Linked DNA regions of Thermopolyspora flexuosa. The protein of the gene in region 1 interacts with the protein of each later gene in a pairwise test. Links are inferred from orthologs where the notes say so. Each region holds a gene or a part of one and is shown on either strand. Other genes may lie near its edges.

Region 1 (7,601 bases):
CCCTCGTGGTCGCCGCGCGCCTGCTCGACGAGCGAGGTGATGTCCACGCACCGGTTGACGATGAAGCGTACGTTGCCGCTCTTGTCGAGCACGGGGGCGTTCACCAGGTGCCAGTACCGCTCCTCGTACTCGCCGGGCCGGTCGGAACGTTCCACCTCGCGCCGCACGAGCGGCACCACGTCGGTGGTGCGCTTGGTGAGCACGCGCTCCAGCGAGGTGCGCACCGGCTCGAGCTCCCGCGCGTTCGACCCGTTCGACACGCCGGGGAACGCGGCGAAGATGGGACGGCCGATCACCTCCTCCCTGCTGCGCCCCGTGGCCCGGAGATAGGCCTCGTTCGCGGCCGCCACGACGAGGTCCGGGGTCAGCACGACGAACGGGGCGAACAGCGAATTGAACACCGCTTCATAGTCCACGTTGGTCTGCATGACACTCACCCCCGACCATCCGTACCCAGAATCGCCCATGTAGGTACATAGAGACCAATATCGGGACAACTCTCTCGGTCGGGTTCGGCTCTGCAACGGGCATCGGGACGATGGTCAAACCCCTTTGCGCCGTCAAAGTTCGGCAAAGCCTGCGCCGCCCGCCGTCTCCGAAACCGCGCCGTCATCGGGAGATCGTGCCTTCGCTGCGACTCATCGGCGCCATGTTCGACGGTCGCCGGGAGCCCTCGCATCGGCAAAGACGCGGGGTGAGCCGCGAAGGTAGATCTTTTCCTCTCGGGTACGGCCGGCCTCGCTCACCTGTTCGCATTCCCGGTGCCGCCGGGCCGTGGCCGATCGTTCCGCGCCCGTGACCGGTGATCTTCGGAGGTGCATCGGCGCAGGTCGGGGGGTGTCACGCCGGGAGCGGTCCCCGGGCGCGCACAGGGGCGGCCGGTTCGCGGCCCGGGCCGGCCCGGCGGTGCGGACGATGTTTCCGGCTCGCTTTCCCCATCGGGCACGCCGGTGCCGGGAAACCGGATTCCGCGACGCCCAGGGAAACACCGTTCACGCTTGACGGCATCCGTGCAGGCGTTTCCACAAAGTATTTGACCGGCACCGCGACCCGTGTGAAGGCCGATCGGGGAATGCGCCGCCGGTACGGCCTCGGTGTCGCGAACGCCGGGCCGTACCGGCGATCGCGACGGCGGAACGCGCCAGCGATGAAAGATGACCGCGCAATCGGTCCCCGCGATCACCGGCGAGCGGCCGATGCCGGAAATCGACACCGCCGTCCCGAATTCCGCTCGAATCCGGAACCACCGGCCGAGCGGCAAGGACGACCATCCGGTGGACCGGGAGGCCCGCCAGGCGTTCCGACGGCTCCAGCCGGGCATCCGCTGCCCGAGTGGCCGCCCGGCCTGCGCCCGACCGACGCGCCGCAGGTGAACGCGATCGGCGGACTCGCCGAAATCCCTGGTCAGAGGGCGTCGCCGCCAGGCTTGACCTCAAGCGAAGTCGAGGTCGGAGACTGTCGGGCGTACCGGCCCGACGACGACAGGAGTCTGATCACGATGCGTGCCATCCAGGTGCGGGAGTTCGGCGGCCCGGAGGTGCTGGAGCCGGTGGAGCTGCCGGATCCGGTCCCCGGACCCGGGCAGGTCGTGGTGGACGTGGCGGTGACCGACGTCATCTACCTCGACGTGATGCGGCGCTCCGGTCGGGCCGGGCCGGCCGCGCCCGCCCTGCCGTACGTGCCCGGCCGCGGGGGCGCCGGGCGGGTGCTCGCGGTGGGGGAGGGCGTGGACCCCGCGTGGGTGGGCCGCCGGGTGGTGGCGCGCACCGACGGCGGGTACGCCGAGCGCCTGCTCGCCGCCGAGGAGGAAATCGTCGAGGTGCCCGACGGGCTCGGCCTGCGGGAGGCGGCGGCCGTGCTGCACGACGGCGGCACCGCGGTCGGCCTGTTCGAGGCCACGCCCGCGGCCGCGCACGACTGGGTGCTCGTCACCGCCGCGGCCGGGGGAGCGGCCCACCTGCTGGTCCAGCTCGCGGGCGACGCCGGGGCCCGGGTGGTGGCCGCCGCCCGGGGGGAGCGGAAGCTCGCCATGCTCCGCGGCCTCGGCGTGGCGGCCGTGGTCGACTACTCCGAGCCGGGCTGGCCGGACCGGGTGCGCGCGGTGACCGGCGGCTCCGGCGTCGACCTCGTCTTCGACGGCGCGGGCGGCGAGTACGGCAGGGCCGCGTTCGACGCCGTGGCCGACGGCGGCCGGTTCGTCACGTACGGCTCGGCGGGCGGTGGCCTGACCGTGATCGACCCCGCCCATGCCGCGGAACGGAACGTGACCGTGCACAACCCGCTGTTCGCCGGGCCGCCCCCGGACCCGGCGACCGCCCGCGCCCGCATCGCCCGGGCGCTCGAGCTCACCGCCAAGGGCGTGCTCCGGCCGCACATCGGCGCGGTCCACCGCCTTGACCAGGCCGCCGAGGCGCACCGGGCACTCGAGGAACGACGTACCCTGGGCAGGGCGCTGCTGCTCGTCTCCGGCTGATCGCACGCCGCTCCGGCGGGCCGGTCACGCCGGGCGCGACGGGGCGGCGGCGCCGGGCCTCCGGAATCCCTGCGGGACCGGGGATTTTGTTCCGTACCGGGGGTGCTGACAGCCGTTGTTACCGGCACTGGGACACTACGTGGGAAAAGGTTTGCCCACGTACGAGTTGTCCGTTCGGACAGTCCACAAGATGTCCAGACGGGCTTCGTCCTACGGCCGGTAAAGAGGAGACCGAGATGACGATCAGTCCGCAGGCTCGGCGCGGAGAGGAAGCTGCCGGATCCTCCGGGACCGCTTTCAGGCTCGAGTACGACAAGGGTTCCTTGTCACTCCCGGTCCGTCCGGTCACCGAAGGGCCGGCCGGAATCGACGTGAGCAGCCTCCTCAAGGAGACCGGACACGTCGCGGTGGACCCCGGGTACGCGAACACGGCGAGCTGCGCCTCGGCCATCACCTACATCGACGGTGAGGCGGGCATTCTGCGCTACCGCGGCTACCCGATCGAGCAGCTCGCGGAGAAGTCCACCTTCCTCGAGGTCGCCTACCTGTTGATCTACGGCGAGCTGCCGACCCGTAAACAGCTCGACGAGTTCACCACCAACATCACCAAGCACACGCTGCTGCGTGAGGAGATGCGGCTGTTCTTCGACGGCTTCCCGCGGGACGCCCACCCGATGGCCGTGCTCTCCTCGGCGGTGAGCGCGCTGTCCACCTTCTACCAGGACAGCCTCGACCCGTTCGACAAGGACCAGGTCGAGATCTCCACGATTCGGCTCCTGGCGAAGTTCCCGACCATCGCCTCCTACGCCCACCAGAAGTCGATCGGTCGTCCTCTGCTCTACCCGGACAACTCGCTGGGCTACGTGGAGAACTTCCTCCGCATGACCTTCGGCGTGCCGAGCGAGCCGTACGAGGTGGACCCGGTCCTCGTCAACGTGCTCGACATGCTGTTCATCCTGCACGCCGACCACGAGCAGAACTGCTCCACCTCGACGGTACGGCTCGTCGGCTCCAGCCACGCCAACCTGTTCGCCTCGGTGTCGGCCGGCGTGAACGCCCTGTTCGGCCCGCTGCACGGCGGCGCCAACCAGGCCGTGCTGGAGATGCTGCAGGACATCTACAACTCCGGCGGCGACGTCAAGGCCTTCGTCGAGAGGGTGAAGCGGAAGGAGAAGGGCGTCCGCCTCATGGGCTTCGGCCACCGGGTCTACCGCAACTACGACCCGCGGGCCGCGATCGTGAAGAAGGCCGCCCAGGAGGTGCTCTCCCGGACCGGCCAGGGCGACCCGCTGCTCGACCTCGCCATGAGCCTTGAGGAGATCGCCCTCAACGACGAGTACTTCATCGAGCGCAAGCTCTACCCGAACGTCGACTTCTACACCGGCCTGATCTACAAGGCCATGGGCTTCCCCACCGAGATGTTCACCGTGCTGTTCGCGATCGGCCGCCTCCCCGGCTGGATCGCCCAGTGGCGGGAGATGATCGAGGACCCGATGACGAGGATCGGCCGTCCCCGCCAGCTCTACGTGGGCCCGTCCGCCCGCGACTACGTGCCGATCGAGCAGCGCTGATCCGGGCGTTTCCCTCGCCCCTGGGGGCCGGTTCTGTGGGTGCACAGGACCGGCCCCCAGGGCTCTTTCCGGGCGCCTCCGCCGCGTCGGCTCCCTCCGCCGTCCGCCGATCCGCGTGCCCGCCCCGGTTCGCGGGTAACGGACGGGGACAGGTGCGACAGGAAGGGGAGGCATGGCGAGGCGAACGCCCGTCGGTCCGGCCGGCCTGGGCGGCGAGACCGGCCCCGCGGACGACGACCCGCCGCGGCCGCCGGAGCCGGAGCCGCACGAGGAGGCCGGGCCGTACCGCCGGTCGGCCATGCTGCTCGACGCCGCGCTGGAGATCGGCGCGGAGCTCGACCTCAACACGGTCCTGGGCACCATCGTCGACGTGTCGATGCGGGTGGTGCCGTCCCGGTACGGCGCGCTCGGCGTGCTCGACGAGTCGGGCGGGTTCAGCGCGATGATCAGCCGCGGGTACTGCTCGGACCGGTCGGCGGCGCGCGGCGAGGAGATGCCGCACGGCACCGGGCTGCTCGGCGAGCTGGTGCGCGATCCCCGGCCGCTGCGGCTGGACGACCTGTCCACCCATCCGGGCTCGGCCGGGTTCCCCGAGGACCACCCGGTGATGACGTCCCTGCTCGGCGTGCCGATCGAGGTGCGCACGACGGTCTACGGCAACCTCTACCTCGCCGACAAGATCGGCGGGCCGTACACGCAGGAGGACGAGGACATCCTGATCGCGCTCGCCCGGGTGGCGGGCGTGGCGATCGAGAACGCGCACCTGTACCGGCGGCTGCGGCGCATCACCGAGGACTTCCAGCGGCGGCTGCTCCCGCCCATGCCGCAGGTCGAGGGCTGGGAGCTGGAGAGCCGCTACCTGCCCGCCACCCGGCTGCCGAACATCGGCGGCGACTGGTACGACCTGTTCCAGCTGCCCGACGGGGCGGCCTGCCTCGCGGTCGGCGACGTGATGGGCCACGACGCGCGCGCCGCCAACACGATGGCCCAGATCAGCAACATGCTCCGGGTCGTCGCCTACTACCGGCGGGAGCCGCCGAGCGACGTCCTGCACGACCTCGACCGGGCCCTGCACGACCTGCACGGCGGCCCGATGGCCACCGTGCTCCTCGCCCGCGTGGAGCCGTCCGCCTCCGGCGCCGCCCTGCTGCGCTGGGCGAGCGCGGGCCATCTGCCGCCGCTGCTCATCGTCCCCGGCGAGCGGGCCCGGTTCCTGCGCACCGAGCCCGGCCTGCCGCTCGGCGTCGACTTCGCCGTGCCCCGCCCCGACCACCACACCGAGCTTCCCGCGGGCGCCGCCGTACTGCTCTACACCGACGGCCTCGTCGAGCACCACGACCTCCACCTCGACGACGGCATGCGCAGGCTCGCCGACATCGCCACCGCCCACGCCGACGCCCCCCTGGCCCGGCTGTGCGACGCCCTCCTCGACGCCACCTTCGACGACGACGTCACCCTCCTCGCCGTCCGCTCCCGCCCCTGACCTGCGGTACGGCTCGCGCCGCGCCGTGGCGGCCCGGGCGACGGGATCGGTCATTTGTCGTAGTGCAGTGTGCCTCGTTGCCGGACGAGATCCGGGTCCGCGGTCGGCTCTACTGGGACGTGGCGGTGCCGGGGGCACCGCGGGCCCGGGCGGCGAGGCCTGGGCCGGGGCACCGGAGCAGGAGGATGTGACGTCGTGGGTGCTGAAAGTCTTGAGGCGGCGATCCAACGTGCGGGATCCGTGGTCGAGCTGCTGCGGAACTCGCCGGCCCGGCCGCACGCCTTCCCGGTGACGCCGGAGTTCACCAACTGGCGCTCCGAGCAGCAGGCGTGGCGGAAGACGTGTGCGCTGCTCGATCAGTCGCACCACATGACCGATCTCTACATCAGCGGCAAGGACACCCTGCGGCTGCTGTCCGACTTCGGCGTCAACACCTTCAAGAACTTCACGCCGGGCAAGGCGAAGCAGTACGTCGCGGTCAACAAGGACGGGTACCTCATCGGCGACGCCATCCTCTTCCACCTCGAGGAGAACCTCGTCGACGTCGTCGGCCACGTGACCGTGCCGAACTGGCTCGAGTACCACGCCAAGGCCGGCGGTTACGACGTGACGATCGAGCGCGACCCGAACTCGGTCGAGCGCCCGGCCGGGCAGCCGCCGAGGCTCTACCGGTACGAGCTGCAGGGCCCGACCGCGGTGCGGCTGCTGGAGAAGGTCACCGGTGGCCCGCTGCCGCAGGTGAAGTTCTTCAACATGACCGAGCTCACCATCGCCGGCCGCAAGGTGCGGGCGCTGCGGCACGGCATGGCCGGGCAGCCCGGGTTCGAGGTGTTCGGCCCGTGGGAGGACGGCGAGGCCGTGCTCGAGGCGCTGCTCGAGGCCGGCAAGGAGTTCGGGCTCGTGCGGGCCGGCGCCAAGGCGTACTCGACGGCGAACCTCGAGTCGGGCTGGATCCCGACCGCGGTCCCCGCGATCTTCGGCCCGGAGGAGCGGGAGTACCGGGAGTGGCTGCCGCTCGCCCAGGTCGGCTCGCTCGGCGGCAGCTTCGTCTCCGACGACATCACCGACTACTACGTCACGCCGTACGACATCGGCTACGGCCACATCGTCAAGTTCGACCACGACTTCCTCGGCCGCGAGGCCCTGGAGCGCATGGCCGGCGAGGCACGCCGTACCAAGGTGACGCTGGTGTGGAACCCGGACGACCTCGCCGCCGCGCAGCGCACGCTGTACGAGGACGGCGTCCCGGCCAAGTACCTCGAGTTCCCCAAGAGCCGCTACGCCTTCTACCAGGTCGACGCGGTGCAGAAGGACGGGAGGCTCGTCGGCCTCTCGCTCGACGTCGGCTACATCGCCAACGAGCACGCGTACGTGTCGCTCGCCACGGTCGACCGTGACCTGGCCGAGCCGGGCACCGAGGTCACCGTGCTGTGGGGCGAGGAGCCGAACACGGCCAAGCCGGCCGTCGAGCCGCACCGCCAGGTCGCGATCCGCGCGACGGTCGCGCCCGCCCCGTTCGTGCAGGAGGTGCGGGAGCACTACCGCAAGTGACCGAACGGGGGCGTGGCCCCCGGGACCGGGGCCGGTCGGCACTCTCCCGCCCGCACTCGCCGACCGGCCCCCACCGGTCACGGATCCTCGGGCGGCGGCGGCGCCAGACCCTCCCGTACGGCCACCAGGGCCGCCTGGGTCCGGGAGGTGAGGCGCAGCTTGCGCAGCACGTTGCTGACGTGCGTGCGCGCGGTACGCTCGCTGATCACCAGCTCGTCGGCGATCTCCCGGTTGGTACGGCCACCGGCGATCAGGGTGAGGACGGCCCGCTCCCGCTCGGTGAGCGCGCTCACCCCGCTGGGCGCGATCATCTCCCGGGTGAGGCGCCGGGCGACGGCCGGGTCGAGGAACGTCTCGTCGCGCGCGGCGGCGCGGATCGCCGAGGCGACCTCGTTCGGCCCCACGCTCTTGAGCAGGTAGCCGGACGCGCCGTTGCCGAGCGCGGCGTGCACCCGCTCGATCTCGCCGAAGCTCGTCAGGATCACCACCTTGACGTCCGGGTACTCCTGGGTGATCCGTCCGG
Region 2 (7,766 bases), 1.7 Mb from region 1 along the record:
ATCGATCGCGACGTTTCCGACGCCGCCGGTAACCGGCTTTACCAAAGGCGAAAATGTCCCCCAAATCGCCCGGCCGTACCGCGTGGGCGGGTCAGCGGACCGAGACGCCGGGGTGGTACTTCGGCACGCGGACGTTGACCTTCGTGCCCGCGCCGATGCCGGTCTCGACGACGAGGCCGTACTCGTCGCCGTAGACCTGGCGGAGCCGCTCGTCCACGTTGCCGAGGCCGACCCCGCCCGAGCCGGAGCGCTCGTCCGGGTCACCCGCGAGGATGCGCCGCAGCCGCTCCGGATCCATGCCGATGCCGTCGTCCTCGACGCTGATGTGGCACTCCGACCCCGCGTCCTCGGCGATGATCGTGATCCGGCCGACGCCGTCCTTGCTCTCCAGGCCGTGCCGTACCGCGTTCTCCACCAGCGGCTGCAGGCACAGGAACGGCAGCGCCACCGGCAGCACCTCCGGCGCGATGCGCAGCGTCACCTGCAGCTGGTCGCCGAACCGGGCGCGCTCCAGCATGAGGTAGCGGTCGATCGAGCGCAGCTCCTCGGCGAGCGTGGTGAACTCGCCGTGCCGCCGGAAGGAGTAGCGGGTGAAGTCGGCGAACTCGATCAGCAGCTCCCGGGCCCGCTCCGGGTCGGTGCGCACGAACGACGCGATCGTGGTGAGCGAGTTGTAGATGAAGTGCGGCGAGATCTGCGCCCGCAGCGCGCGCACCTCCGCCTCCATGAGCAGCGTGCGGGAGCGGTCCAGCTCGGCGAGCTCGAGCTGCACGTCGACCCAGTTCGCCACCTCCTGGGTGGCCCGCACCAGGCCCGCCGAGGCGTGGTCGCCGTACGCGGCGAGCGAGCCGACCACCCGCTCGTCGGTGGTGAGCGGCACCACCACCGCGTACCGGATCGGGCACTCGGGCACGTCGCAGGTGATCACGTCCGGGCCGAGCACCTGGGTGCGGCCGTCCTTCAGCGTGTTCTGCGCGTGGCGGAACGCGTCCGCGGCATGGTGGTCCCCCACCCCCTCGTAGACGAGCAGCTCCTCGCTGTCGGTGATCGCGATCGCGGGCGAGCCGAGCAGCTCGCGCAGGTGCCGCGACGACTTCATCGCACCCGCCCTGGTGAGCCCGGCGCGCAGCGGCGGGGCGGCGAGCGACGCGGTGTGCAGGGTCTCGAACGTCGCCCGCTCCGCCCGCGTGCTGCCCAGGTCGCGCCGGCCCCGCAGAACCTGCCACAACACCAGTCCGGGAACGCCCACGAGGGCGGCCACTACGAGAACCAGCACCACGGGCTCCACGGGCCGGAGCCTACTCCTTGCGCGGCCCGGGCGGCACCGGCAGCCTCGGCGACTTCGTCCGCCCCGCCGTACCGCGGCCGTGCCTCACGCACCCGGAATCCCGTCGCGGTAGCCGGACGCCTGCAGGGCGAACAGCCGCGCGTAGGCCGCGAAATGAACACCGGGACGCCGGTTTCCGGGTCCGGAATGACCCGCAACGACGGCCGGAGTGCAATGGGCCCACCCGCGCCGCCCCGTCCGGTCGGTGCCCCAGGTCCCGGCCGCCCGCCCGAACCGTGCCGGGACGGGCACCTCGCCGTATCCGGGTCCGCCGTGTGCGGTCCGTCCAACGGCCTCGTCCGCCGGCCGTACGCCCGGAACCGGCCGTCCGCGACGGGCGATTGGCGAGGCACCTGCGGGGTAGTCGGGCTCTGCCGACGACCGCGCGGCGGTGCAGGGTTCCCGCGCGGCGCCCGTGGGAGGCCCGGAGATGACCGAGAACGAACCGATTTCCCCGGAGGACCCCGTCAAGTTCCGCTTGCGGGCGGGCGAGATCGGTGTCCACCGCAGTCCCGTGACCGAGCCGCTCCACCATCCGGGGTACTCCCGGAACATCGCGCCGCTCCGCTTCTGGGGCTTCGAGATCGCCCAGGAGCGGTACACCGGCAGGGAGCTGATCCCCGAGGACGACGAGGAGGAGACCGAAACCGCCCCCGAGTCGCGCACCGCCGAGACCCGCGGCCCCGCCCCCGATGAGGCCGTGCCTGCCGCGCCCGCCCCCACCCCCGGTACGGCGGGCGAACCCGGGAAACCCGCCGAGCCGCAGGCGGCCGGTCACGGCCGGCGTACCGGCCCGGCCACGCTGCTCGCGGGCCTGGCCGTGCTCGTCCTCGTGCTGCGCCGGATGCGGCGGGCGGGGCGAGGGCGGCACGCCGCAGGCGCCGGACGGTGATCCGCCGCGGGGGGCGCCGGTAGGGTCGTCGGGTGGCCGATCAGGAGCAGTGCACCTTCTGCGCGATCGTCAGGGGCGACCGCCCCGGGTGGACGGTCTTCGGCGACGAGGTGGCCGTGGGCTTCCTCGACGCCCGCCCGGTGTTCAAGGGACACGTGCTGCTGGTGCCCCGCGCGCACGTCGAGACCCTCACCGATCTCCCGGTCGAGCTGGTCGGGCCGTTCTTCCAGCGGGTGCGGGCGGTGGCGGGCGCGGTCGAGCGCGGCCTCGCGGCGGGCGGCACGTTCGTGGCGATGAACAACCGGATCAGCCAGAGCGTGCCCCACCTGCACGTGCACATCGTGCCGCGCAACCGCAAGGACGGCCTGCGCGGCTTCTTCTGGCCCCGCACCCGCTACCAGGACGCGGCCGAGGCCGAGTCCTATGCCGCGCGCATCCGCGCCGCCCTCGCGCCGGGAGCCGAGGAGGCGGCCGCTCCCCCGGCCGCGTGCTGACCGGACCGGGCGGATCAGGTGTCGACGAAGTCGGGCGGCACCATGACCCGCAGGCCGTTGCGGATGCTGCGCAGCAGCAGCGGGGTGATCTGGCGGACCTCGCCGTCCACGTCCGCGAGCAGCGGCGGGTCGATCTCCACGAGCATCTCCCGGCCGGTGACGAACGGCCCGCCCGCCAGGCTCTGCCACCGGCCCGTGGTGGCCCGGATCAGCGTCTCCACCAGCAGCCGCAGCCGCTTGCCCGAGCCGAGCTGGTACGCGGCGAGGGTGTGGTTGTCGATGCTGATGTCGCGGGCGATCTGCCAGCCGCCGTGGAACCGGCCGTTGGCGATGTTGAGCTGGTGGGTGAGCAGCTCGTGGCGGCGGCCGTCCACGGTGATCACGGCGCGGAACGGCCGGTGGTGCGGGAGGATGGTGAGCGCGGTGAGCGGGTAGGCGGCGCGGCCGAGCACCCGCTTCAGCCACGGCCGCACCGTCGCCGCGACCTCGACCGAGACGCCGAAGCTGGTGAGGTTGGCGAACGGCCGGTCCCCGGCCATGCCGAGGTCGACGTCGGCCACCTTGCCCACCCGGAACACCCGGATCGCCCGGGCCAGGTCGAGCGGCAGCCCGAGGCTGCGGGCGAAGTTGTTCGTGGTGCCGAGCGGGAGCACGCCGAGCGCGGCGTCGGTGCCGGGCACGTGCTTGACCGCCTCGCTGAGCGTGCCGTCGCCCCCGCCGACGATGAGCAGGTCGGGGTTGAGCGCGAGCGCGGTCTCGATCGTGTCGGGCAGCCGCCGCGGGTCCATCACCGCGTACGCGCCGAGCGGCCGGAAGCCCTCGGCGTGCAGCAGCCGCATCACCGCCAGGTACTTGCGCCGCCCGCGCCGGGAGTGGGTGTTCACGACGAGCGCGACCCGCCTGTCCTTGCGGATCGCCGCCGTGTGCTCCTCCTTGCTCCGTAATCCGCTCACCCTCGCCCGCCCTGCCTCCTCGACGATCCCGCGGACACGGTGCTCCTTGTGCCGGCTCATCGTGGTTCCGCTGGCCGCGGACCGGTGTCCGTACGGTCATCGTAGGCGGCGGAGGGGCCGGGCGGTCAGGGTGATGATCGATTCACCCGGTCGGGCAGGCCCCAGCGCAGGTCGAAGGCGGGCCGCTCGGAGCGGATGAGCGGCAGGCGGGTGAAATTGTGCCGCGGCGGCGGGCAGGAGGTGATCCACTCCAGCGAGTTGCCGAACCCCCACGGGTCGGCCACGGTCACCCGCCGCCCGTGGCGGGCGGTGTGCCAGATGTTGTAGAGGAACGGCAGCGTGGACAGGCCGAGCAGGAACGCCCCGGCCGAGGAGACGAGGTTGAACGCGGTGAACCCGTCGGCCGGGGAGTAGTCGGCGTACCGGCGGGGCATCCCGGCCGCCCCGAGCAGGTGCTGGACGAAGAACGTGAGGTGGAACCCGGCGAACAGCATCCAGAAGTGCACCTTGCCGAGCCGTTCGCCGAGCATCCTGCCGGTGAGCTTGGGCCACCAGAAGTAGAAGCCGGCGAACATCGCGAACACCACGGTGCCGAACAGCACGTAGTGGAAGTGCGCCACCACGAAGTAGCTGTCGTGCACGTGGAAGTCGATCGGCGGCGAGGCGAGGAGCACGCCGGTGAGCCCGCCGAAAAGGAACGTGACGAGGAACCCGATCGCGAACAGCATCGGGGTCTCGAAGGTGATGTGGCCGCGCCACATCGTGCCGACCCAGTTGAAGAACTTCACCCCGGTCGGTACCGCGATCAGGAAGCTGAGCAGGGAGAAGAACGGCAGCAGCACCTGGCCGGTGGGGAACATGTGGTGGGCCCACACCGTCATCGACAGCGCGGAGATCGCGATCGTCGCGCCGACGAGCCCGGTGTACCCGAAGAGCGGCTTGCGGCTGAACACCGGGATCACCTCGGTGACGATGCCGAAGAACGGCAGCGCCACCACGTACACCTCGGGGTGGCCGAAGAACCAGAACAGGTGCTGGTAGAGGATCGGCCCGCCGTTCGCCGGGTCGTAGATGTGGGTGCCGAGCCTGCGGTCGGCCTCGAGGGCGAGCAGCGCGGCGGCGAGCACCGGGAACGCCATCAGCACCATGATGCTGGTGAGCAGCACGTTCCAGGTGAAGATCGGCATGCGGAACATGGTCATGCCGGGCGCCCGCATGCGGATGATCGTGGTGATGAAGTTCACCGAGCCGAGGATCGTGCCGATGCCGGCGAGCACCAGCCCCATGATCCACAGGTCGCCGCCCACCCCCGGGGAGAACGTCGCGAGCGACAGGGTGGTGTAGCCGGTCCAGCCGAAGGACGCGGCCCCGTCCCCGGTTAGGAACCCGGACAGCGTGATCAGCCCGCCGAACAGGAACAGCCAGTAGCTCGCCATGTTGAGCCGCGGGAACGCCACGTCCGGCGCGCCGATCTGCAGCGGCATGATCGCGTTGGCGAACCCGGCGAACAGCGGGGTGGCGAACAGCAGCAGCATCAGCGTGCCGTGCATGGTGAACATCTGGTTGTACTGCTCGGCGTTGACGAACTGCAGGCCCGGCTGCGCCAGCTCCGCCCGCACCACCAGGGCCATCACCCCGGCGATCAGGAAGAACCCGAACGAGGTGATGAGGTACAGGTGGCCGATCACCTTGTGGTCGGTGGACGACAGCCAGTGGGCGAGGACCGCCCCCGGGCGGCGTCGCCCCCGCACCTCGACCCGGCCCGGCGGGCGCTCGACGGTGGTCACGACGCACCTCCTCGCATACCTCCGCGCCGTTCCCCCGCAGGTGGGGGGCAAACCGGCGGATCGCATGTATCAGGAGGCCACCTGGCTGCTCTGTATGAACGGATCACCTGGGCGGGGTGCCGCCGGGGCGGTGCGCGCCGGACGAAGAGGCGGTCGGCCGGCCGCGCCGCCCCGGCACACCCTCGCGCGGTGCCCACGTGACCGGAATCCACACCCCCGGCAATGCACGTGGGCACCGCACCCGCCGCCGCACGCGACGCGCGGCGGTGGCCCGGCGTCCGGCCCGCCGCCGGAACCGGTTCCGCCGAAGTCGCCGCGGGGGCCTCCGACGGAACCGCACGGGGTGGGCGCGCACCCGGCGGGCGGAGGGCCGGCGCACTTCCCCGGCGCCGGATTCCGCCCGCGGGGGCCGGTGCGGGGCGCCGGAGGGGTGGTCCGCGAACCCGCGGGGCGCGGGTCCGTCGTCTGGGTGGCAGGAGGGGGCCAGATGACGGTCTCGCGCCCCGCCCGGCACGCCACGCGAAGGAGAAGTGGTCCTCACCCACGCCGGGCGCGGCGGCCCTCGGCGGCCGTCAGACCGCGCCCATCACGGTGAACGCCCAGCCGGTGGCCCGGTGCAGCGGGTCACCGGCCACGGCGTGCCGTGCGTCGCGCATCGCCTCGGCGAGCGTCACGCCGGCGAGCAGCCGCTCGTGCAGGGCGAGCATGAGCGGCACCACCGCCTCGTCGTTCACCGGGACCAGGCAGGCGGCGAGCCCCGCGGTGCCGAGCGGGAACAGCGCCGCGGCGAGCCCGAGCAGCTCGTCCGCGCCCACCGGGGCGAGCCTGCCCGAGTCGCAGCTCGGCAGGACGATCCGGTACGGCGCGCGGCGCAGCCGCTCGAAGTCGTGCACGGTGAGCGGGCCGTCGGCCATGCGCAGCGAGGAGAACAGCGGGCTGTCCGCGCGGAACTCGCCGTGCGCGGCGATGTGCGCGAGCCAGGCCCCGTCGATCGCCTCGAGCACCCGGCCCGCCCGCGCGCCGTCGTCCCGCAGCACCCGGGCCCGGATCCCCGGGTCGGTGGCGGTGGGGCCGCGCACCGCGTACAGGTCGGCGAGGCCGGGCAGCTCGGCGGCCTCGGTGCGCAGCCCGGGGCCCGCGACGAGCACGACGTCCCGGTGCGGCGGCGGGGCGGCGGCACGGGCGGCGAGCCAGGACGTGGCGGACGGGCAGACGCTCACCGCGGCGTCGCGCAGCGCGGGCAGCAGCGTCCAGGGCACGCCGTGCAGCCGTCCGGGCGGGACGATCACGATCGGGCCGTCGCCGAGCAGGCGGGCGGCCGGGCCGAGCAGGATCTCCTCCAGGCGGGCCGCGGTCGCCTCCAGGACCGCCATGCGGTGGTCGGCCCGCCCGCCGAAGGCGAACCGGTGCAGCAGCGAGCGGGCGTGCTCGACCTCGGTGACCGCGTCGGCGAGCGTGCCCGCGGCGAACCGCTGCACCCGGCCCGCGGCGCACACCAGCACGTGCAGCCGCCCGGCCACGCTGACGATCTCCACCAGGGTGTGCGGGCCCAGCGCGCCGAGCAGCTCGCCGACGTCGAAGCGGCGGGTGCCGACGCCCTTGGCCCCGGGCACGCGCAGGGTGCGGGCGCGGATCGCGCGCTCCAGCCGCCGCTGCTCCCGGGCGAGCGCGGCCACCGGCGCGCCGGAGGACCGGGCCTCCTCCAGCCGGCCGGTGATCTCCCGGAACGCGGTGAGCTCGCTGCGCAGCTCCTGGTCCTCGGGCGGCGAGACCGGGGGTACGGCGAGCGCGGTGGCCCGCCAGCGCTCGCTCCACGCGAGCAGGTCCCGGGACGGCCGCCCGGTCTCCAGGCAGACCCGCTGGGCGAGCGCGGCGAGCTCGGCCCCCTGGGCGGCGGCGAGCGCGCGCGGCTCGGCCGCGCCGAGGGTGAGCCGGTGCTCGTCGAGCAGGTCGAGGCCGCGGCGGCAGGCGTGCAGCACGCGCCGGGCGTCCCCGGCGGCGTGCGCCCGCAGCGCCTCGGCGAGCCAGCCCTCGGCGCGCGCCATCGCCGGGCCGCGCAGCCGCCCGCGGGCCGCCTCGGCGAGGTGCCGCTCGGCCCGGGCCCGGCGGCCCAGCGCGAGCGCGGTACGGCCGGCGAGCAGGTGGGCGCGCACCGACTCGGGCGACCGCATCGCGGCGAGCCGTTCCGCGACCGCGGCCGCGTCGGCGACGAGCCTGCCGGAGACCATCCCGGCCGCGAACCGGGCCTGGAGCAGCACGAGCCGGGCGTGTGCCCGCCACCAGTCGCGTTTCTGCCGGGCGAACAGCCGGGCG

Evidence for each region.
Region 2: the proteins of FHX40_RS00390 (region 1) and FHX40_RS07500 interact in binary tests that used the Escherichia coli proteins (3 or more experiments, as listed by UniProt). The link is inferred for Thermopolyspora flexuosa from one-to-one orthologs.

The regions. Positions count from the first base shown.
Region 1 is NZ_VFPQ01000001.1:90,454-98,054, forward strand. Bases 2,080-4,876 are described here. They hold FHX40_RS00390 (citrate synthase), read left to right. Parts: upstream 2,080-2,709; coding sequence 2,710-4,044; downstream 4,045-4,876. Other genes in these bases: FHX40_RS00385 (zinc-binding dehydrogenase), read left to right, coding at 2,080-2,473; FHX40_RS00395 (PP2C family protein-serine/threonine phosphatase), read left to right, coding at 4,217-4,876. Outside these bases: FHX40_RS00375 (PAS domain-containing sensor histidine kinase), read right to left, coding at 1-428; more of FHX40_RS00385, read left to right, coding at 1,499-2,079; more of FHX40_RS00395, read left to right, coding at 4,877-5,527; FHX40_RS00400 (aminomethyl transferase family protein), read left to right, coding at 5,723-7,078; FHX40_RS00405 (response regulator), read right to left, coding at 7,156-7,601.
Region 2 is NZ_VFPQ01000001.1:1,741,244-1,749,009, reverse strand. What follows is about bases 1,728-4,689. They hold FHX40_RS07500 (diacylglycerol/lipid kinase family protein), read right to left. Parts: upstream 3,727-4,689; coding sequence 2,728-3,726; downstream 1,728-2,727. Other genes in these bases: ctaD (aa3-type cytochrome oxidase subunit I), read right to left, coding at 3,792-4,689; FHX40_RS07505 (HIT family protein), read left to right, coding at 2,252-2,713; FHX40_RS25015 (hypothetical protein), read left to right, coding at 1,758-2,219. In the rest of the region: FHX40_RS07515 (sensor histidine kinase), read right to left, coding at 92-1,288; more of ctaD, read right to left, coding at 4,690-5,453; FHX40_RS07490 (CHAT domain-containing protein), read right to left, coding at 6,026-7,766. UniProt on the Escherichia coli protein: In vitro phosphorylates phosphatidylglycerol but not diacylglycerol; the in vivo substrate is unknown.